3 regions of the Actinospica robiniae DSM 44927 genome follow, and region 1 is predicted to be linked to each of the others. Evidence: riboswitches for the same ligand, from Rfam matches in the RefSeq annotation. Region 1 holds a riboswitch; each other region holds the start of a gene.
What was found. Region 1 has a riboswitch for cyclic di-AMP ahead of ACTRO_RS38630 (LysM peptidoglycan-binding domain-containing protein). Riboswitches for the same ligand answer to the same signal wherever they lie in the genome.

Region 1 (7,408 bases):
CCGATCCGCTCGGCGGCGACGTGACCAGATACAGCGGATACGCCGCCGTCGGAAGGAAGAACGCATGACGCTCGCACTGATCCCCCGGCCGCTGGCGGTCCACGAACTGCCGGGCACGTTCCGGCTGACCGCCGAGAGCGCGATCGCCGCGCCCGGCCTGACCGGCGACGCGCTGCGGGTGGCCGAGTACCTCGCGGCGTCGCTGCGCGTGCCCACCGGCCTGCCGCTGCCGGTCGGCGAGGACGGCGACGTGCTGGTCGCGCTGGACCCGTCGGTGGGCGAGGCGGCCGGCGGGGACGAGGCGTACGCGCTGACGATCGCCACCGAGACGGTGACGCTGCGCGCGGCGACCGCGCAGGGCCTGTTCCGCGGCGTGCAGACGCTGCGTCAGCTGCTCCCGGCCGCGGTGGAGGACGGCGCCCTCGTCGCCGCGGCGGACTGGACCGTGCCCTGCGTGGAGATCGCCGACCGTCCCCGGTTCGGCTACCGTTCGGCGATGCTGGACGTGGCCCGGCACTTCTTCCCGGTCCCTGATGTCAAGAGGCTGATCGATGCGCTGGCCGCGTACAAGTTCAACCACCTGCACCTGCATCTGAGCGACGATCAGGGCTGGCGGATCGAGATCCCGAGCCGGCCGGAGCTGACCGCGAAGGCCTCCGGGTTCCAGGTGGGCGAGGGCGCGGGCGGCTTCTACACGCAGGCCGACTACGCCGAGCTGGTCTCCTACGCGGCGGACCGGTTCATCACGGTCGTGCCGGAGGTGGACGTCCCCGGCCACACCAACGCCGCGCTGCTGGCGTACCCGGAGCTCGGGCTGAAGGACTATCAGCCGCGGCAGTACCGCGGCACCGACGTCGGCTTCAGCACGCTCGATCCCGACAACGAGGCGACGTACACGTTCCTCGCGGACGTCTTCGGCGACCTCGCCGCCATGACGCCGGGGCCGTACCTGCACCTCGGCGGCGACGAGGTGGACGTCCTCGACCAGGAGGCCTTCGGCCGCTTCCTGCGCCGAGCGGCCGAGATCGCCGCGGCCACCGGCAAGACCGTGATCGGCTGGGAGGAGATCGTCGCCTCCGGCGTGCCGGCCGAAGTGGTGGCCCAGTACTGGGGCCGCAACCACGGGCGGCAGACGGTCGAGCACGGCGTGAGCGACGACGAGTTCCGCGACGCGGTGGCCAAGGGCGCCTCGGCGATCGTCTCCCCCGCCTCGCACTCGTACCTTGACATGCAGTACGGGCCGGACTCGCCGTTCGGGCTGGACTGGTCCGGCTACGTGCCCGTGCGTCAGGCGTACGAGTGGGACCCGGTCGGCTACCTCGGCGAGGTCGAGGCCGAGCGGGTGCTCGGCCTCGAGGCGGCGCTGTGGACCGAGACCGTCGCGACCATGACCGAGGCCGAGTACCTGATCTTCCCGCGGCTGCCCGGCCACGCCGAGGTCGGCTGGAGCTCCGTGCACCGCGACTGGGCGGACTACCGCACCCGCCTGGCCGCCCACGCCGAGCGCTGGGAGGCCCAGGGCCGCAACTACTTCCGCGCCCCCGAGGTCTGGGCCGCCTAGGGGCGCCCCTCCCTCATACGGAGCACGTCAGGTGCGCTCCGCGCCCGTGCCGGGCAGGCATCTTGACGTACCTGCCGATGCAAGGGAACGGAGAGTGCCGTGGGTCTGAGGGACGTCTTGCGGGGAAAGCGGAAGACGGCCGTCGCGGAGGCGTCCGGCGAGCCGTGGCGGCCCGCGGGAAAGCCGGGCGAGGACACCGTCGAGATCGCCTCGGTCGTGGCCGACGGGCCGGGGCCGGGCGAGGCCGACGGGGACGAGGGCGGAGCGCCGGCGCGGCCGGGGCGCCCGGCCGGGCGCGGCTGAGCAGCGCCGCCCGCCGGCCGTGCTCGAGGCCCCGCCGCCGATCCCGGTGCCCCAGGCCGCCCGGCGCACGCTCTACACCGCCTCCGGGGGCTTCTTCCTGGTGGGCGCGGCGCTGAGCACGGCCTCGGCGGTCGCCTTCCGCCAGGGGCTCCCGCCGCGTGACCGCGGCCCGGGCACGGTGTGGACGGTGGCGTTCACCTGCGCGGGCGTGGCCGGGGTGATCGGCCTGGTGCTGCTGATCTGGCGCAACCGGCTGGCCGAACGCTACGCCGTCGCGCTGCCGTTCCTGGCCGTCTTCCTGACCGCGCTGCCGATGCTCTGGAGCCGGGTGATGACCCCGACCGGCGCGGTGCTGATGCTCTGGCCGGTGCTCTACTCGAGCTGCCTGCTCACCGAGCCGGTCACCTGGGCCACCACCCTCGCCTGCGTGATCGCGCTGATCGGCGCGAGCTTCGTGGACCCGCACCTCGGCCTGACCGACTACAGCCCGATGGCGGCGACGCTGGTACTCACCGGCCTGGTCGTCGTCACCCTGCAGCGCCGGGTGCGCGGCCTGGTGGCCGAGCTCGGCCGGCAGGCGAGCACGGATCCGTTGACCGGCCTGGCCAACCGGCGCACGCTGCTCGACGCGCTCCGGCGGCAGGCGGCCGAGCACGGCCGGCGCGGGGCCGCGCTGTGCCTGCTGATGATCGACATCGACCGGTTCAAACGGCTCAACGACACGGCCGGGCACGACGCCGGCGACGAGGCGTTGCGCCGGCTGGCCAGGCTGCTGGAGCGCGAGACGCGCGAGGGCGACGTCACCGCGCGCCACGGCGGCGAGGAGTTCACCGCGCTGATGGTGGACTGCGAGCTGGCCGACGCCGCGGTGCGAGCCGATCAGCTGCGCGGCCGGATCGCGACGGATTCCGCCGGATGGCCGCACCGGATCACCGTCAGTGTCGGCGTCGCCGAGCTCGCGCCCGGCTCCAAGCTCGGCGTGTCAGGCCTGCTCACCAACGCCGACCACGCCCTCTACGCGGCCAAGCGCAACGGCCGCGACCGGATCGCGCTCTACACGCCCGGCCTTGGGGCGCCGGCGGATTGACGGGCCGTCAGCGCGCGCCCAATCCGGGCACCCGCCGGAACATCGCGTCCCTGATCCGGAAGGAGGCCCGGCCGTCGCCGAACGGCGAAGGCAGCACACTGAGCCGGGCGTGGACGGACTCGACGTCGGCCAGCAGGGTGAAGGCGGCGAGGCTGATCGCCGGGCCGGGTTCGGCCAGGCACGCGAAGTCGGCCAGGGCCTCGGGCCGTTCGGTGCTGCGGCGCACCAGCACGAGCGGGCGGCCGAGCACGGTCGTCTCCTCCTGGATACCGCCGGAGTCGGAGACCACCAGCGCGCATTCGGCCACCAGGGCGAGGAACTCGCGGTAGCCGAGCGGGTCGCAGGCGGAGAGCCCCTCGGCCAGCCGCCCGCCGGTGACCCGGGTCAGGGCGGCCCGGGTGCGCGGGTGCACCGGGAAGAGCACCGGCCGCCCGGCCGCGCCGATCGCCTCGAGCTCGGCGACGATCGCGCCGAGCACGCGCGGGTCGTCGGTGTTCTCCGGGCGGTGGATGGTGGCGAGCACGTACCGGCCGGCCTGCACACCCACCTCGGCCAGCACCTTGGCCCGCGCCTCGGGTCCGGGCAGGGACTGGCGCAGCGCCTCGACCACGGTGTTCCCGGTCAGCTCGACCAGCTGCGGGTCGAGCCGTTCGGCCACCAGGTTCTCCACGTTGCCGCGGGTGGGGGCGCACAACAGGTCGGAGACGTGGTCGATCAGGGTTCGGTTGTTCTCCTCCGGCATCCGCCGGTCGTGGCTGCGCAGCCCGGCCTCCACGTGCACCAGCGGGATGCCGTAGGCGTTCGCGGCCAGTGCCCCGGCCAGCGCGGAGTTGGTGTCGCCCTGGACCACCACGGCGGCCGGCCGCGCGGCGGCGAAGAGCGTGTCCAGGTTCGCCACCGCCGCCGCCACCTGCCCGGCCCGGGACATCCCGCCCACGCCGAGGGTGACGTCGGGCCGGCGCATGCCGCAGTCGGTGAAGAAGACCTCGTCCAGGCGCGCGTCGTAGTGCTGGCCGGTGTGGATGACCCGGGCGGCGTCGGCGAACAGTCCGGTCAGCGGGGCGAGTTTGACGATCTCGCGCCGGGTGCCGAGGACGAAGGCGACCGAGCCGTTGAGGATGGATGCGCAGGGATCGTACACGGCCTCTCCGTCGGACGCGGCGGTGCGGGTGCGGGGAGCGGACGCAGGCCGGCGAGCGCGGCGTCCGCGGGCAACCCGCGGCCGCGCACGGGACGCGGCCGCGGGACGGGCCTTGTGGCGACGAGGCCCTGCTTCGGGTTTCGCCCGCATACTCGCACGCGGAGGCCGCCGGCCGGGCCAACCTGGCCGCGTCAGCCCGTCCGGCGAGCGCAATTGTGATCACTGAATCATGTGAGGAATCGGCCGCCGGAGTGAGCGCGCACGCGAAAGACCGCACCCGCGGCGCTCGGGGAGCGTCGCGGGTGCGGTCGGGCCGGTGCGGCCGGTGTCAGGTCAAGCCGGACTGGTCGGCTTAGTAGCCGTACCAGCACGAACCGCCGCAGCGGGCGGCGACGACGTTGTCCAGGCCGCCGTAGGTGGCCTGCGCGTAGATGACCGCGGAGATGATGTTGTCGACCGGGTTGTAGATGTCGTTGTAGCCGGAGAGCGCGTAGGCGTCGAAGGTCGGCTGGATCATCTGCATGAGGCCGATCGACGGGGTGCCGGCGGCGGCGTTGGAGTCCCAGCCGTTCTCGGCGCTCGGGTTGCCGGAGGACTCGTTCATCGCGGTCTGGTAGATCGCGTTGTAGGACACCGAGTAGCCGTGCGCGTTCAGGATCGAGATGGCCTGGTTGATCCAGCCGTCCAGGTTGTCCGCGTAGGTGGTGGTCGAGTCCGTGCTCGAGGACGAGCTGGTGCTCGAAGACGCCTTGGCGGACGAGTTGCTCGAGGCGCTGGAGCCGGTCGAGGACTGGTCCGAACCCGCCGACGAGGAGGTGGTGGCGGTGGTCGCGGAGTCGCTCGAGGTGGAGGACGCGCTGCCGGACGGGACCAGGATGGTCCAGCCGATCTGGATGAGGTCCTCGTTGGTGAACTTGGCGCCGTCGGACTCGGTGCGGTCCTTGTTCAGGTTCCAGAGCTTGTGGTAGTCGTCGCCGTTACCGAGCTTGCTCTTGGCTATGCCGAACAGGGTGTCGCCGGCGACGACGGTGTAGCGGGTGGTGTCGCTCGAGGTGGGGGTCGAGTCGGACACGTTGGTCGCGGTGGCCGTGGTGCCGGAGGCGGCCTGCGCGGTCTGCTGCGTCGGAGTGTGGGTCGAACCGATCGTCGCAGCCTGGGCCAGCGTCGGCATCGCCACGCCGGCGATCACGGCGGCACTCAGGGTGACGGTCCGGACACGCTTGCGGGCAGGGGCGGACAGGGACAGACGGTGGAACGTCAAGACTTCGCTCTTCCTCTTCAGGCCGCCTGCCGGGTTAGCTGACGGGTTCGGGCGTAAGAGGTCGCCCTACCGTGCCGTGGGCACGGATTCACCCCGGGGGACATGGGTCCCCGGCTCCGCGGAGTTCTACGCTCCGCAACGGATTCGGCGGAGGCGCTGCCGCCATGGATTTCCTTGGCTGTTCAGCAACGCCTGGATCAACTTAAGCACATGCAAACCGGGCAAATGACCATTTGGCGAGAAAAACAGGTAACGACACGAAGCGCTATGATTTCGTGGCATACCGTGCGAACGGCCAGGTCAGATGGCATTTCGATAACCGGATACGCAGCGTCGATCACGCGGAGTGACGTTATCATCGCGTCCCGTGCAGTATTTTTCAGACACAGCGCGACCATTGAACTACGCTGCGTACATCAGAATAGTGACGCGGTCGATGCGGAAGGTGAGGAAAACGGCTTAGTCATTCACCTAATGACGTAAAGTGCCGCACCGGCTACTCGGCGGCGATCCCGGCCCCGTCCGGCGGGGTGTCGCCGAGCAGCCACCGGGCGCCGGCGCCGTGGGTGGCGGCGGTGTCGCCCGGGTTGTAGAGGCGGCAGGTGCGCAGGGAGAGGCAGCCGCAGCCGACGCAGCCGGTGAGCCGGTCCCGCAGCCCTTCGAGCTCTGCGATGCGGTCGTCGATCCGGGCCACCCAGGTGTGCGAGACGGAGTTCCAGTCGGCCTTGTTCGGCGCGCGCTCGGCCGGGAGGCGGGCGAGCGACGCGCCCACCTCGTCCAGGGTCAGGCCCACCTGCTGCGCGGCCCGGATGAAGGCGACCCGCCGGAGCATGGCCCTGGCGTAGCGGCGCTGGCCGCCGGCGGTGCGCTCGGAGACGATCAGCCCGACCTGCTCGTAGTAGCGCAGCGCGGAGGTGGCCACCCCGGCGCGGCGGGCGAGTTCGCCGATGGTCAGGCGCGATTCCAGCACGGGCATGAACGCGGATCCTATCGCTTGACTTCAAGCTGACTTGAAGTTGCAGGCTTGGGGGCATGGAGAACACGAACTCGAACACTGCGATCGCGGACGCGATCGGCTCCGGCGCCCGGCTCGACGAGCCGCGCCGGCTGATGGCGCTGATGACCGGCGACGAGAAGCACGGGCCGGCGGCGACCTCCACCCTCGACGTGCTGTGGGTGCTCTACACCCGCGTGCTCAAGGGACTGGACCCGGGCGACCCGGACAACCCGCTGCGCGACCGCTTCCTGCTCTCGAAGGGCCACGGCCCGGTGGCCTACTACGCCGTGCTGGCCGCGCTCGGCTTCATCCCCGAGGAGTGGCTGCGGAGCTTCGGCTCCTTCGACTCCCCGCTCGGCCACCACCCGGACCGGGTGCTGGTGCCCGGCGTGGAGATCGGCAGCGGCTCGCTCGGGCACGGGCTCGGGCTGGCCGTGGGCACGGCGCTGGGACTGCGGGCGCGCGGACTGGCCACGCAGCGCGTGGTCACGCTGCTCGGCGACGCGGAACTCGACGAGGGCTCGAACCACGAGGCCATCGCCTACGCCGGGGCCGTGGGCCTGGAGAGACTGACCGCCGTCGTCATCGACAACCAGTCGGCCACGCACGGGTGGTCCGGCGGCATCGCCACCCGGTTCGAGCGCGAGGGCTGGTCCACCGTGACCGTGAGCGGCCGGGACCACGACGCGCTGGAGGCCGCCTTCACCGCACCCCACCCCGGCCGCCCGCGCGCGGTGATCGCGGTGGTCGAACCCAAGGACGCGTAGTACCACCCGATACCTCTACCACTTTATTCGCACACTGACAAACTGGAGAACCGATCGTGGACACCATGCGGGAGCGCTTCGTCAGCACCACCACCGCCCTGCTCGACGCCGACCCCGGGCTCGCCGTCGTGCTGGCCGACATCACCGCCACACAGTTCGACCCGGCCAAGGCCAAGCACCCGGACCGGGTGCTGAACGTCGGGATCAGGGAGCAGCTGCTCGTCGGGGTGGCCGGCGGGCTGGCCCTGGCCGGCCTGCGCCCGATCGCGCACACCTTCCCCTCGTTCCTCA
Region 2 (7,408 bases), 990 kb from region 1:
TCCAGGACGGGATCCACATCAACTACACCGGCGACGGCTCGGCGCAGGGCCGGGAGAACTTCGCCGTGCACCTGAACGACTTCGCCGGGTCCGACATCGCGTTCCTCACCACGCCGGATCCGTTCGGCGCGGGCTTCGAGGCGGTGCAGTGGAACTACTCGTACATCCCGATCGTGGCGGGCGGCACCACGTTCATCTACAACCTGCACATCGGCGGCCGGACGGTGACCGATCTGCGGCTGTCCGGCCAGACCCTCGCCAAGATCTTCACCGGCGCCGTCACCAACTGGGACGATCCCGCGATCACGCACGACTACGGCGCTCCGCTGCCCAGCGAGCCGATCACGGTGGTGACCCGCTCGGACGGGTCCGGCGCCAGCTACATGTTCACCCGGTGGCTCTCGAAGCAGTACCCGTCGATGTGGAACGCGTTCTGCGCGGCCCACGGCGGCCCGAATCCCTGCGGCCCGACCGAGTTCTACCCGGGCTTCGGCGACTCCGTGCAGAAGAACGGCTCGGACCAGATGGCCACCTTCCTTTCCTCCCCGAGCAGTGAGGGCGCGATCGGCTACGACGAGTACGCCTACGCGATCAACTACGGCCTGCACGCAGTGAAGATGCTCAACGCGGCCGGCTACTACACCCTGCCGACGGCCTCGAACGTGGCGATCGCCTTGCAGGCGGCCGTGATCGACGAGAACCCGAACGACGCCGACTTCCTGATGCAGAATCTTGACAAGGTCTACACGAACCCTGATCCACGCGCCTATCCGCTCTCGAGCTACAGCTACCTGATCATCCCGCGCGACACCGGGAAGGGCTCGCTGGTGCCGGACTGGACAAGTGTCAAGGGCATGACGCTCAGTACCTGGCTCAATTACGTGCTCTGCGGCGCGCAGGCCAGTGCGGGCCAGCTCGGCTACTCACCGCTGCCGAAGAACCTGGTCAACGGCGGGTTCCTCCAGGTCGATCACCTGCCCGGGCATATCGCGACGCCCGACCCGGCGAAGCTGATGGGATGTAAGAACCCGAACTACTCCGACGGCGTCGACTACCTCAAGAACGCGCCGTACCCGAGCAGATGCGACTTCCACACCGAGCCGCTCGACTGCACCACCGGCGGCGGGGGCGGCTCGGGCTCGGGCGGCGGCGGTTCGGGCGGCGGCTCCGGCAACGGCGCGGGCGGCGGCGCGGGCGCCGGTGCGTCGGCGGGCGCGCGGGCCGGCGGCACGGCCGAAGCCGGCGGCGCGCAGGGCGGCGTCGGCGGATCGGGCGGCAGCTCGGGCGGATCGCCCTCCGCGCAGCCGATCTACGCCGAACCGGTCGCGGTGGCCTCACGGCCCCAGCAGCAGACCGGGACGGCACTGGCCACCGTGCTGCTGATCATCGCGGCCGTGGCCGCGCCGGCGTTCGCCGGGGCGTGGGTCCAACGACGCAGGAAGCGAGGCTGACCCATGGCTCTGCCGGAAATCCTCGAATCCGAGGCCGGGCCCGAGCCCGGCGTCCCGGACCAGGCCGTGCCAGAAGCGCGGCGGGTCAAGGCGCCGCGGCCGCCCGCCCGGCCCCGCCCGTCTCGGCGGCCGCGCCCCGAACGCACTCCGGTGCGGCGCCCGGCGGTGCTGGTCGCAGGGCTCGTACTTTCCGGGTTCGCCCTGCTGGTGCTCGGTTTCTTCGTGTACCTCTACGGCCTGTCCGGGCTCAGCGAGCAGCGTGCGCAGAGCGTGCTGTACAAGACCTTCGCGGGAGAACTCGGGCAGGCCACGGCGCCGACCGGGGCCACCGCCGACGGAGCGCCGGTGGCGATCCTGGCCATCCCGAGCCTCGGTATCTCCGACCTCGTCGTCGTCGAGGGCACCGGTTCCGGGGATCTGACGCACGGTCCCGGGCACCTGCGCTCGAGCGTGCTGCCGGGACAGGCCGGGGTGAGCGTCGTCTACGGGCGGGTGCTCACCTACGGCGATCCGTTCGCGCATCTGATGCGGCTGCAACGCGGCGACAAAATCACGGTGACGACCGGGCAGGGGACCTCGACGTACACGGTCGAATCCTTCGGTACGAACGCGGTGCCTCCACCCGATCCGACGCCGAACCGGCTGGTGCTCGAGACCGCCGACAGCGCGATCTTCCCGAGCCGGAACAGCACGGTCGAGGTCAGCGCGGATCTCTCCTCGGCCGCGCAGCCGACACCCCCGTCCCGGCCCGCGACCGCGCCGCGGGAGTACGCGCTCGCCGGAGACGCCGACGCCGTCGTGCCGGCCGTGTTCTGGGCCCAAGCGCTGGTCCTGGTGCTGCTCGGCGGCGTCTTCGCGGCCCGCCGCTGGTCGCGCTGGCCCGCTCTGCTGTGCGCGGCGCCGGCGGCGTTCGCGCTGGCGTGGGCCGTGTACGAGAACCTCTCGCTGCTGTTGCCGAACCTCTACTGAGGAATGGGGAGAATGAGCACTCTGAATGAGACGGCGCTGCCGGCCCCCGCGCCCGCACCGGCCTTCGCCGAGGGCCCGGCCCCGGCCGGACTCGAGACCCGCGCGGTCTCGGCCTGGTTCGGCGACCACAAGGTGCTCGAGCGGGTGTCGCTGAGCATGGAACCCGGCCGGGTCACCGCGCTGATCGGCCCCTCGGGCTGCGGAAAGTCCACCTACCTGCGGGTTCTCAACCGGATGCACGAGATGGTGCGCGGCGCCGCGCTGGCCGGGGAGGTCCTTCTCGGCGGCGAGGACGTCTACGACCGGGCTGCCCGGCCCGCCGACGTGCGCAAACGCATTGGAATGGTGTTCCAGAAGCCCAACCCGTTCCCGGCCATGACGATCTACGAGAACGTGGCCAGCGGCCTCAAGCTGGCCGGGATCAAGGTCGGGGACCGGGACGCGGTGGTCGAGGACGCGCTGCGGCGGGCCGGGCTGTGGAACGAGGTGCAGCGGCGCCTGCGCACCCCGGGAGGCGCCCTGTCCGGCGGTCAGCAGCAGCGGCTGTGCATCGCCCGGTCCCTCGCCGTGGCCCCGGACGTGCTGTTGATGGACGAGCCGTGCTCGGCGCTGGACCCGACCTCGACCAGGCGGATCGAGGAGACGATCGCCGAGCTCGACGGCCAGGTCACCATCGTCATCGTGACGCACAACATGCAGCAGGCGGCCCGGGTCAGCCGCAACTGCGCGTTCTTCCTGGCCGGGGAGGACCAGCCCGGCCGCGTGGTCGAGGCCGGCCCGACCGAGCGGATCTTCGGCGACCCGGCCGACCCGCGCACCGCCGACTACATCCACGGCCGCTTCGGCTGAGCCCGCGCCGGGCTGCCCGGCGCACGAAAAAGGCCTCCCCGGGTCCGTCCGACGTCGGACGGACCCGGGGAGGCTGCGCGCACGGCGCTGTGCGGCTCGGAAGCAATCGTCAACTGATCACGAAGAGTGCATGATCGTGTACACGATGTGCTTGGCCTGGTCCTGCCACTGCGAGTACAGCGAGCCGTTGAAGGAGCGCTGGACGTCCTGAGCGGCGGTGTGCAGCGACATGTCCTGGTAGTTCGACGGCAGGCTCTTGAGGAACGCCTTGGCCGCGTACGTCGGCGTGGTCAGCTCGGACGGCGAGCCCCAGCCGGTGGACGGACGCTGCTGGAACAGGCCCAGCGAGTCGTGGTCGACCGCTACGTTCAGGTTGTGCAGCTTCGACTCCTGCATGGCGGTGGCCACGGCGATGGTCGACGCGTACGGCGAGAGGTTCATGTTCTCGGCCGCGTGCACGATCGTGGTGGCGTTCTCCCACTGCGCGGAGGTCAGGCTGATGTGGCTCTGGGAGCCCTGCTCCGACGTCGGGGATATGTCCCCCATCGAGACGCTCGCGTAGGGGTTCGACGGCGTCGTCTTGGTCGACTCGGTCGAGGACCGCGTGCTGCTCTGCGTCTCGGTCTGCGCCGGGGCCTGCGCCGGAGCCTGGGCCGCCTTCGAGGCGGTCGCGCCGGGCTGGACGGTGGAGGTCACGGCGGCCGGGCTGGTCGCGGCGGCGGCCTGCGCGTCGCCCGCGCCGGAGGTGGCCAGCGGCACGATCGCGACGCCGACGGCGGCGACGGCCAGGGCCGCGGCGGGGAAGCGCTTGGTCGCGGCGGGCTTGTGCTTCTCGACCATGGCGCTACCGGACTGGTAGCCCTTAGTGGCCGCGGCACTACCGGACTGGTAGCCCTTGGCGACCGCGGCGCTACCGGACTGGTAGCCCTTGGCCAGGGCGGAGCTGCCGCTCTGGTAGGCGGTACGGAAGGGGATACGGGAGATCAGGTCGCGCGTGAACGCACGGGGGGTGTTCGAAGACACGATGAACGAAGCCTCTCCTTCGGCCGCCTACCGGGTTAGCTGACGGGTTCGGGCGGAAGGTGAGTTTGCGCCCTACGGCCCCGATCGAGGCGTCACTCAGCGCACGGCTAGGGTCGCCGTCCGTGAGTTTCGTCTGATGTGAGGGCCGATTCACCCCGGGGGACCGGGCGCACGGTGCGCCACGGAGATTGGGTCCCCGGCTCCGGGAACGGATGCGGCGGTTCGGTGACCGCTGCTCCGCCCTGTCGGACTCGGCGGGTACGTCCGGTGCGCGGTTCGGATTCCACGGCGTCGGCCGGATGTACAACATCGACCATAGCGGCGTTTCCGGCAGTTGTCACAAATCGCCCAAAATACGGCAGAGCGTGACTGAAGAGTCACGCTCTGCCGAGAAAACCGAGTGCCGACGGGCGAATCCGGGCCGTCGGTCAGGCCGGGGCCTTGCCGTTCATGATGTCGTAGACCATGGTCGTGGCCTGCGACTGCCACTGTGCGTAGGCGGTCGGATACCCGGAGCGCTGCACGTCCTGGGCCGCCTCCCACAGGTAGATGCTCATGTAGTCCGGCGCGTCCTTGTCGAGCGCGGCGAGGAAGGCGTTGGCCGCGTACGTCGGGGTGGTCAGCTGGGAGGTGGTGCCCCAGCCCTGCGAGGGACGCTGCTGGAAGAGGCCGAGCGAGTCCGCGTTGGTGGCGGTGGTCAGGTTGATCAGCCGCGACTCCTGGATCGCGGTGGCCACGGCCACCACGGCGGCGTACGCGTGCATCCCGCGCTTTTCCACCGTCGCGACTATCGTCTTCGCGTTCTCCCACTGGTCCGCGCTCGGGGTGAACGTGTTCTGCGTTCCGTAGAAGGCCACCGGCTCCAGGGTGCCCCAGGACACTGAGGCGTACGGGCTGGTCTTGGTGTGGGTCGGCGTCGCGCTGGCCGAAGCGGAGGCGCTCGCGCTGGCCGAGGTCTTCACGCTGGACGCGCTGACGCTGGGCGAGGCGACCGCGGTCGGCGCGCTGCTCGCCTGCTGGGCCGGCACCAGGTCCGCCATGGCCGGATTGGGAGTGGTCGCCGGGGACGCCTCGCCCAGCGCCATCGCCGCCGCCACGCCGCCCGGTCCGCCGACCACCGTGCCCGCCAGGGCCGCGACCGTGATCGCCGGGTACTTGCGCATCCACGACCCGTTCGGGTCGGAGCGAGTGATCGGACTCTGACTCCCGTGCTTCGACTTGCTGTGACTGCCCACGGTCCGCTTACGGCCCTCTCCCTCGTCCGCCTACCGGGTTAGCTGACGGGTTCGGGCGGAAAGAGACGCCCTACGCTCCGGTTCCGGAGCGATTCACCCCGCGGCGGGGAGCACCGAAGTGGGTCCCCGGCTCCACTCGCGTGGACTCGGCGGTCACATCCGGTGTCGCACGGTCGCGACATCCGCCGGATGTGTTGGCCCCAGAACCTAACAGATCGAACGGCCCCATGTCACCGTTTCGTCTCAGCCTTGCCACTGCTTTGACTCGGCGTGAGATACGCCTTACCGGCGCGCGATCCGGCGGCAGGTCGGGCCGCGGCCGTGCGCCACCGCCCGTTAACCTGGGTGTCGTGAACGCCGAACCGACCGGAGCCCCGGACCGCGGCCAGAGCCAGGCCGACCCCCAGGAGATCGCCCGGCTGCGCGTGGCCATCGGCCGGCTGCACCGGCGCATGGTCCAGCACACCGCCGGAGATCTGACGTTCTCCCAGACCTCGGCGCTGGTCGCGGTGGAGAAGCTCGGGCCGATCCGGCTCGGCGAGCTCGCCGCCCGGGAGCGGGTGGCCGCGCCCTCGATGACCCGCACCGTGGCCGGGCTGGTCGAGGCCGGGCTGCTGCACCGGGCCGGGGACCCGCAGGACGGGCGCTCCTACCTGCTGAGCATCACCGACCAGGGCCGCGGCTTCCTCGAGGCGCTGCGCACCGAGCGCTCGGCCGTGCTGGCCGCGGGCATCGCCCAGCTCGGCCCGGTCGAGCTGGACGTGCTGCGCCGGGCGCTGCCGGTGCTCGAGCACCTGGCCGAACGAGAGTCCTGATACGCCGCCGGCGCGCCGTGGCGCGCCCGCGCCGCGCCGTCGGCCACCCCGGCCACGCCCCGGCCGGGAACCGGTGGCAGGATGGCGGCATGGACGTGCAGGAACAGAACGCGGCCGGCGCCGAGGAACCCGTCGAGGAGTGGCCGCCGCGCGAGTGGCGCGAGACCACCCGTGCCGCCGGCCACAAGCAGGCGCTCTACGTCAGCGTGGCCATGCTGGTCATGTTCGGCGCGCTGACGCTCCTGGCGATCTGGGCCTCGCACCACGGCTGACCGCGCCGCCGGGCCGGCCGCCGGCCCGATGCCCCGCCGGCCCGGATCGGCCTACTGCGGCGCCTTGACCTGGCCGGCCTCCGTCAGCTCCGCGATCTCCTCGCCGGGAATGCCCAGCAGGAACAGGATCGTGTCCAGGAACGGCACGTTCACCGCCGTGTCCGCCTGCTCGCGCACCACCGGCTTGGCGTTGAACGCCACCCCGAGTCCGGCCGCGGCCAGCATGTCCAGGTCGTTCGCCCCGTCGCCGATGGCGACCGTCTCGCTCAGCGGCACGCCGGCCGCCGAGGCGAACCGGCGCAGCGCGGCGGCCTTGCCGGGCCGGTCCACGATCGGGCCCACCACCTTGCCGGTCAGCCGGCCGTCCACCACCTCGAGCGTGTTCGCGGCCGCGTAGTCCAGCTCGAGATCGGCCGCGAGCAGGTCGGTGATCTGGGTGAAGCCGCCGGAGACGATCGCGACCTGGTAGCCGAGCCGCTTGAGCGTGCGCACCAGGGTGCGGGCGCCGGGGGTGTAGCGCACCTGCCCGCGCACCTTGGCGAAGACCTCCTCGGGCAGCCCCTCGAGCAGCGCCACCCTCGCCCGCAGCGAGGCGGCGAAGTCCATCTCCCCGCGCATCGCCTCGGCCGTCACCCGGGCCACCTCGTCGAGGCAGCCGGCGTGCTCGGCGAGCAGCTCGATCACCTCGTCCTGGATCAGCGTGGAGTCCACGTCCATCACCACCAGGTGCTTGGCCCGGCGGGCGAGCCCGGCGCGCTGCACCGCGACGTCCGCGCCGCAGGCCGCGGCCTCCG
Region 3 (7,408 bases), 410 kb from region 1:
GCGCCCCCGACCGTTACAGCCCCCTGATGGCCAGGGTCCTGACCCGGCTCGCCCTGATGCACGAGCAGAGCGACGGACCGGCGGCGGGCGCGTTCCGGCAGGAGTCGCTGCCGTACTGGTACGCGGCGGCCGTGCACCAGCGGGAGCGGCTCGGCCCTGATCCCCAAGCGGCGCCGCAGATGCTCCGCTTCGCGCTGATCAAGGAACTGATGCCGTTCGGGCTGGAGCTTGTGCGGCTCGGCCGCGGTCCGGAGGCCCTGCCGTCCGCACGCGAGGCGGTCGACCTCGCGCGAGCGCTGGCAGCGGAGAACCCGGATAAGTGGCAGTCCGTGTTCGAGACGTGCCAGAAGCACCTGGCCGGACTCGAACATCGTCCCTGGTAACGACGAATCGGCCGGGGCTGCACGCCGCCTCGGCTGCTGCGTGTCGAACCGTACTGCCGTCCTGAGCGTCACTCACCACGTAAGGTGTCGGAATATCACCGAGGCGGTCGGCAGTAATTCGGAAGGCAGGACATGGCGAGCAAGAAACCAGGCAAGGCGACGGCGAACACCCTGGTCGACTTCGGCATCACCGGTGACCTCGCGCACAAGATGACGCTGCGCGCGCTCTACCGGCTCGAGCGGCGGGGCCTGCTCGACTGCCGGATCATCGGCGTCGCCGCGGAATCCTGGACGCTGGACCGGCTGATCGAGCACGCGCGCGAGGGCATCGCGGCGTCCGGCGAGAAGATCGACGACGAGGTGTTCGACCGCTTCGCTAAGCGGTTGACGTACATTTCCGGCGACGTCAAGGACGACAAGCTCTACGAGCAGCTGGCGAAGGAGCTCGGGCCGAAGGCGCGGACCGTCTTCTACCTGCAGATGCCGCCCTCGCTGTTCGGCCCGATCGTGGAGAAGCTCGGGCAGCACGACCTGCTCGGCGGCGCCCGGGTGGCGGTGGAGAAGCCGTTCGGCCACGACCTGGCCTCCGCCCGCGAGCTCAACGACCGGCTGCGCGCGGTGCTGGCCGAGGAGCAGCTGCTGCGGGTGGACCACTTCCTCGGCAAGTCCCCGGTCATCGAGCTCGAATACCTCCGCTTCGCCAACCTGGCGCTGGCCGAGCTGTGGGACCGCAAGAGCGTGGCGGCCATACAGATCACCATGGCCGAGAACTTCGGGGTCGAGGACCGCGGCCGGTTCTACGACCCGGTCGGCGCGCTGCGCGACGTGGTGCAGAACCACCTGCTGCAGGTCCTGGCCCTGGTCGCGATGGAGCCGCCGGCCGGCGCCGGCGCGGACGACCTGCGGGACAAGAAGGGCGAGGTGCTCCGGGCGGTGCACCCGGCCGACCCCAAGCGCTACGTGCGCGGCCAGTACCACGGCTACCTCGACGTGCCCGGCGTCGCCGCCGACTCGCAGACCGAGACCTTCGCGGCGCTCCAGCTGGAGATCGACAACTGGCGCTGGTCCGGCGTCCCGATCTACCTGCGGGCCGGCAAAGCGCTGGCCGAGCGGGTGACCGAGGTGCGGCTGCACCTCAAGCGCACGCCGAGCCTCGCCTTCCTGCCCAAGGCCGGCCAGGCCGAGGCCAACCAGATCGTGCTGCGGATCGACCCGGAGCCGGGCCTGCGCATGGCCATAACGGCCAAGGCCGACCAGAGCGCGGACTGGTCGCCGCTCACCCTCGACGCCAGCTTCGCCCGCGAGCTCGGCGAACCGCTCGAGCCCTACGAGCGGCTGCTGCACAGCGCCCTGATCGGCGACGCACAGCTCTACGCCCGCGAGGACAGCGTCGAGGAGTCCTGGCGCATCGTCCAGCCGCTGATCGACGCCCCGCCGCCGGTGCACGTCTACGAGCGCGGCAGCTGGGGGCCGGTCGAGGCCGTGGAGAAGCTGACGCGCAGCCACGTGAAGTGGCACAAGCCGTGGATGCCTGACGAGGTGTAAGACGACAGCGAGGCCGGGCCCCGCCGCCGCACCGGCGGCAGGGCCCGGCCTCGCTGTATCCGGCCCCTGCTATTCGGCCGGGGGCGGCGTCGGGACCGAGCCGTAGCGCTCGCCGACCACCTGCGCGCCGAGCGGCTCGAGGTCGGCCAGGGCCTGCGCATCGAGCCGCACGTCGAGGGCCGCGGCGTTCTGCTCCAGCCACTTGACCCGCTTGGTGCCCGGGATCGGCACCACCGTCACGCCGAGCCGCTCGGCCTGCGCGTACACCCAGGCCAGCGCGACCTGCGCCGCCGTCGCCCCGAGCCGGTCGGCCACCGCGCGCACCGCGTCCGCGATCGCGCGGTTGGCCTGCCCGGCGTCGCCGGCGAAGCGCGGGTTGCTCGAGCGGAAGTCCCCGGCGGCCAGCTGCCCGGTCTCGACCGTGCCGGTCAGGAAGCCGCGGCCGAGCGGCGAGTAGGCCACCAGCCCGATGCCGAGCTCGGCCATCGTCGGCGCGAGCGCCTCGACCTCGGTCCGGCTCCACAGCGAGTACTCGGACTGGACCGCGCTGATCGGGTGCACGGCGTGGGCCCGGCGCAGCTGCTCGGCGGAGAACTCCGAGACGCCGAGCCGGCGCACCTTGCCCTCGCGCACCAGCTCGGCCATCGCGCCGATGGTCTCCTCGACCTCGACGTTCATCGGCGGACGGTGGACGTAGTACAGGTCGATGACGTCGATCCCGAGGCGCAGCAAAGAACTCTCCGCGCTGCGCCTGACGTACCCGGCATCGCCGCGCACGGTGCGGGCGCTGTCACCGCCGGTGCGGTCGATGCCGAACTTGGTGGCCAGCTGGACCCGGTCCCGCCGGTCGTGGAGGGCGCGGCCGACGAGCACCTCGTTGTGCCCGGACCCGTAGATGTCCGCGGTGTCCAGAAGGGTGACGCCGAGATCGATGGCGCGGTGGATGGTGGCGATCGACTCGTCCCAGTCGCCCGGGCCGTAGAACTCGCTCATGCCCATACACCCGAGGCCCTGCGCCGAGACCTCGAGACCGCCGAGGAGGATGCGTTCCATGAGCCACACCGTATCGCCTAAGGCATGGCGAAACCCCTCCCGGTGTGTCCGGGAGGGGTTCGTCGTGTGCTGTGTGTGGTGCTGGCTTTGGTTATCAGTGGTTGACGATGGTGGAGACGATGTGGGCGGCCTGGTCTTCCCACTGCGAGTACAGGGAGCCGTTGAAGGAGTCCTGGACGTCCTGGGCGGCGCGGTGCAGGGACATGCTCTGGTAGCCCGACGGCAGGTTCTTCAGGAACGCCTTGGCCGCGTAGGTCGGGTCGTTGAGCTGGCTCGGGGTGCCCCAGCCGCAGGAGGGGCGCTGCTGGAACAGGCCGAGGGAGTCGTGGTCGACCGCGACGTTGAGGTTCTGGAGCTTGGATTCCTGCATCGAGGTGGCAACGGCGATGGTCGCGGCGTAGGGGGACAGGTGCATGTCCTCGGCGGCCTTGACGATGGAGGTGGCGTTGGACCACTGGTCGGAGTCCAGGGTGATGTGCGACTGGCTTCCGACGGTGCCGGTGGGCTCGAGGGTCGCGGTGGTGGAGCCGGCGAACAGGCTGGTCGGGGTCGCGGCCTTGGCGGTGGTCTTCGCCGGGGTGGTGGTCTTGGTGGTGGTCTTGGTGGTGCTGGCGGCGGTGGCCTTGGCGGTGCTCGCGGTGGCCTTGACGCTCGCGGGGGCGACGTGGGCGGTGGCGGGCTTGGCCGGGGCGGTGGCGGCGGAGGCGGTCAGCGGGGCGACGCCGACGCCGACGGCGGCCAGGGCGAGCGCGGCGGCGGGGTAGCGGCGCGGGCTGGAGATGAAGGTGCGGAACGCGGAGGTGGACATGCGGTTCTTCAGCACGAGTTCTAGAGCCTCTCCTTCGGCCGCCTACCGGGTTAGCTGACGGGTTCGGGCGGAAGGGGAGTTCGCCCTACAGCCCCCACACCGGGCGACGAAGACACGGACGCATAAGCACGTCGTGGGCGTCGTTGGTGAAGAGGGGGCCGATTCACCCCGGGGGACCGGCACGGTTGAGTGCCTGGTACTCATTGGGTCCCCGGCTCCGATCGGGTTCGCGCTGCGGGAGCTTCGTCGACCGCGGCGCCGCCCGGGTATCGGACTCGGCGGGTGCCCGGTGCCGGAACTTGTTTTCACGGCGTGGACCGGGCCACGACAAGAACATTACCCGAGATGCCCGGTATGTCCAAATTCCGGCGGAAACTCAACCGCCCGTAATGACGCCATCACCCGAGGTCAGGAAAAACCCACCCGCAAAGCCCGCGAAACACCTCGGAACCAGCGCCCCACCTGCACGAACGCCCGACCTGACGCCTTTCACCGCATTCCGTGAAATACCCATAGCCAAGCGTAACAACGACCACCCGCCGCTATTCTCCGCAATTCCATAAACGCGGAAAGCGACCATACTCCCGTATGGTCGCTTTCCGATTGTAGGCGATTACTCTGGGTTCACCCGCCTGCGGTTATCGGAATGGTGCTGGCGCCGGCGCCCCCGGTGACGGTGTTGGAGGCGTACACGATGTTGGGATCGGCCGCGCAGGCGGTCTGGTCCTTCACGTCGAAGCCGTAGCCGATCGCGCTGCCGAGGTTCAGGTTGTTGTGCGCGAAGACGTTGCCGCAGCCGAAGCCGGTGTAGAGCTGCTCGACCAGGATGCCCTGCTGGTAGGCGTCGACGCCGGTGTTGCCGGTCACGGTGTAGTCGTTGCCCTTGACGTCGACCCAGGCCACGGCCGAGTTGGCACCCGCCTCGCCGGTGGCGTTGAACGAGTTGCCCTCGATCGTGCTGCCGGTGGTGCCTTCCTTGGCGTCGATGTTCTCGGCGGTGATGCCCGGGCCGAGGGTGTTGTTCAGGATCAGGTTGTCGTTCGAGGTGTCCGGCTGGCCGCCGCTGTAGGTGCCCCAGTTGCTCTGCGCGCTGCCGAGGTAGATGCCTTCGCCGTATCCGGCCTGGTACTGGCCGGTGTTGCTGACGGTGGAGTTCTCGACCGTGTCGTCGCTGCTGAAGGCCCGCAGGTGGATGCCCTCGTCGCCGATGTTGCTCACGTGCAGGCCGTTGAGGACGTCGTGGTCGGCGCCGTCGAGGACGACGCCCTTCTGCGCGCTCGTCACGCTGAAGCCGGACAGGACCCAGTAGCTCGCCTTCAGGTGCACCGCGTAACCGCTGCTGGTGTTGTAGCCGGCCAGGATCGCGGTGACGGGGCCGGTGAGCGTGATCGGCGCGGCGGCGGTACCGCTGATGCTCGGGCTGAACTCGCCGGTATAGGTTCCGGCGGCGAGCTGAATGGTCTCGCCCGGCACGGCCTTGTTCAGCGCGGACGAGAGCTGGCTGGCGGTGGAGACCTGCACGACGGTGCCGCCCGCGCCGGTCGTGCCGGTTGCCGTCGCGGAGGCGCTGGGACTCGCGCTCGCACTCGCCGACGCGCTTGCCGACGCGGATACCGAGGGTGACGCAGAGTTCGAAGGAGACGCCGACGCGGAAGCTGATGCCGACGCAGAGGCCGAAGCCGACGTTCCGGTGCCGCCGCCGGCCGCGGTCAGGCTGAAGTCGTCGGCGTCGTACGTGCCCTCGCCGTACCAGCCGTGGACGTATACGGACACTGAGGTCGTGGTCGCGCCGGTGGTGAACGTGGTGGACAGCTGGCTCCAACCGGCTGCGGCCGGGGTCCAGGCGTCGGAGTAGCCGGTCGCGCCGAGGTACACGTAGTCGCCCTCGACATAGGCCGAGAGCGTGTACTGGGTGTTCGGCTGCACCGCGACGGTCTGAGTGCACTGCGCGTCGTCGGAGCCGGTGGCCGCGCCGGCCAGCGCGTGGGCCCCGGCGTGCACCGGCGAGCCCACCACCGAACCGGTGCCGGCGTCGCAGCTCCACGGCGTGAGCGTGCCGGTCTCCAGGCCCGGGTCGGCGAGCAGGTTCGCGGCGGCGGCGTCGGCGGTCGTGGGTGCCAGCGCCCATCCGCCGGCCGCGAGCAGCAGCCCGGCCAGCGTGGCCGCGCCCAGCGTGCCGGTGCCGTAGATGCGGACCCTGCGACGTCGGTTCACGACGGGTTCATCTCCCCTCGATGGCCCGCGGCCGTGCTCCGCCGAGCACGCGCCGCCTGCGCGCCGGGTCACAGCACCCGACGATGTCCGCAGTCACGATGCGGCACCAGCCGACGCGCCGTCAAGGGGTCTAGACCATTTTGGCGGCCGGCGGCTCTCGCCGCCGGTCGGATCCCCGATCCTGCCGGGTCGTCTCGCGCGCCCGGCCTCAGCCGTTGCCGACGTTGCCGCAGAGGTTGTCGAGGGCGTCGCCGTCGCTCTCCAGCCGCTGGCCGGCCGCGTCCGCCGAGGCCTCGCCGGACGAGTCGCCGTGCAACAACTGCTGCAGGCCGGTCAGGAAGGTGTCGAGGTCGGTGTCGAACTTCTTGATCGCCAGGCGGACGTTGTCGTGCGTCGCCTTGGCCTCGTCGCCGGTGAGCTTCTGCTGCAGGCTGCGCATGTCGCTGATGAACTTGTCCCCGGCGGTGGTCAGCTGCGTCGAGTCGCCGCTGCTCTCGGCATCCTGCAGGCCCTGCTCGTCGGCCGACAGGGTCGAGACGAGCTGCGCCGAGTCCGACTCCGCCGAGATGCAGGCCGCGTCCGCGGCGGTGGAGTTGCCGATCTTGTAGATGCCGAACGCGGCGCCGCCGGTGAACACCAGCGAGAGCGCGATGCCGACGTTTCCCGCGACCTTCCCCGCGCCGCCGAGCGCGGACGCCCGAGCCCGGCCGATGATCGAGAGGACCAGGCCGACCACGGGTATGAAGCAGCAGATGGCGCCGGCCAGCGCGACGCCGTTGGAACGCTGCGCCGGATAGGCGCCGGGCTGCGGCCAGCCGCCCGGCTGCGCGTAGCCGGCGGCGCCCGCCGGGTAGCCGGGCTGCTGCTGTTGCCCGTAGTCGGGCTGCTGCTGCCCATAACCGGATTGCTGCGGGTAACCGCTCTGATCGAGGTTGGACGCGGACAGCTCCTGGTACGGGTCGCGCTCGAGGTAGGGCGTGGTGGGCTGCTGCCCGGAGTACCCGCCCTGGTCCGGATAGCCCCCGTAGGACGGCTGCTGCGGCGGCGCCCCGTAAGGCGGCTGCTGCTGCGACGCGTTCGGATCCGGCTGCCCGGGCCACGACTGCTGGCCCTGCTGCTCCGGCTGCGCGTAATAGCCCTGATTCGGCGGCTGCTGCGGCGGCTGCTGCTGAGGCCAGCCGCCTTGGGACTGGCCCGGCTGCTGAAGCGGTTCAGAGGGGTTTCCCCAAGATGGCTCGGTCATCGCCGCGTTGCCCCGTTCGTCTCGATCACGGTGGTGTGCCTGTCTTCGCCGACTATCATCGAGTATGAAACAACGCGTTGTCGAGGGCTCGGACCGCGCATCCGCCGAGCGGAGAACCCGTTGCGCCGAGCCGCGATCGCGACGCGGCACCCGTCGGCATGT

Region 2: linked by a shared signal. The riboswitch ahead of ACTRO_RS34550 (hypothetical protein) and the one ahead of ACTRO_RS38630 (LysM peptidoglycan-binding domain-containing protein) in region 1 are both predicted to bind cyclic di-AMP.
Region 3: linked by a shared signal. The riboswitch ahead of ACTRO_RS44615 (hypothetical protein) and the one ahead of ACTRO_RS38630 (LysM peptidoglycan-binding domain-containing protein) in region 1 are both predicted to bind cyclic di-AMP.

The regions. Positions count from the first base shown of each region.
Region 1 is NZ_KI632511.1:8,977,639-8,985,046, reverse strand. Features, by position in the region: gene ACTRO_RS38655 (SAM-dependent methyltransferase) at 1-68, shown strand, start outside; gene ACTRO_RS38650 (beta-N-acetylhexosaminidase) at 65-1,561, shown strand; gene ACTRO_RS38645 (hypothetical protein) at 1,661-1,864, shown strand; gene ACTRO_RS44535 (GGDEF domain-containing protein) at 1,884-2,951, shown strand; gene wecB (non-hydrolyzing UDP-N-acetylglucosamine 2-epimerase) at 2,959-4,092, opposite strand; gene ACTRO_RS38630 (LysM peptidoglycan-binding domain-containing protein) at 4,445-5,353, opposite strand; cyclic di-AMP (ydaO/yuaA leader) riboswitch at 5,362-5,513, opposite strand; gene soxR (redox-sensitive transcriptional activator SoxR) at 5,850-6,329, opposite strand; gene ACTRO_RS38620 (transketolase) at 6,464-7,117, shown strand; gene ACTRO_RS38615 (transketolase family protein) at 7,174-7,408, shown strand, end outside.
Region 2 is NZ_KI632511.1:7,984,910-7,992,317, forward strand. Features, by position in the region: gene ACTRO_RS34530 (substrate-binding domain-containing protein) at 1-1,451, shown strand, start outside; gene ACTRO_RS34535 (class E sortase) at 1,455-2,420, shown strand; gene ACTRO_RS34540 (phosphate ABC transporter ATP-binding protein) at 2,433-3,269, shown strand; gene ACTRO_RS44335 (hypothetical protein) at 3,387-4,292, opposite strand; cyclic di-AMP (ydaO/yuaA leader) riboswitch at 4,302-4,522, opposite strand; gene ACTRO_RS34550 (hypothetical protein) at 4,721-5,149, opposite strand; gene ACTRO_RS34555 (hypothetical protein) at 5,160-5,495, shown strand; cyclic di-AMP (ydaO/yuaA leader) riboswitch at 5,540-5,689, opposite strand; gene ACTRO_RS34560 (MarR family winged helix-turn-helix transcriptional regulator) at 5,878-6,342, shown strand; gene ACTRO_RS34565 (hypothetical protein) at 6,432-6,614, shown strand; gene serB (phosphoserine phosphatase SerB) at 6,666-7,408, opposite strand, start outside.
Region 3 is NZ_KI632511.1:9,386,176-9,393,583, forward strand. Features, by position in the region: gene ACTRO_RS40305 (hypothetical protein) at 1-383, shown strand, start outside; gene ACTRO_RS40310 (glucose-6-phosphate dehydrogenase) at 516-1,928, shown strand; gene ACTRO_RS40315 (aldo/keto reductase) at 1,998-2,981, opposite strand; gene ACTRO_RS44615 (hypothetical protein) at 3,076-3,804, opposite strand; cyclic di-AMP (ydaO/yuaA leader) riboswitch at 3,814-4,033, opposite strand; gene ACTRO_RS44620 (carbohydrate binding domain-containing protein) at 4,414-6,003, opposite strand; gene ACTRO_RS44625 (chromosomal replication initiator protein DnaA) at 6,212-7,246, opposite strand.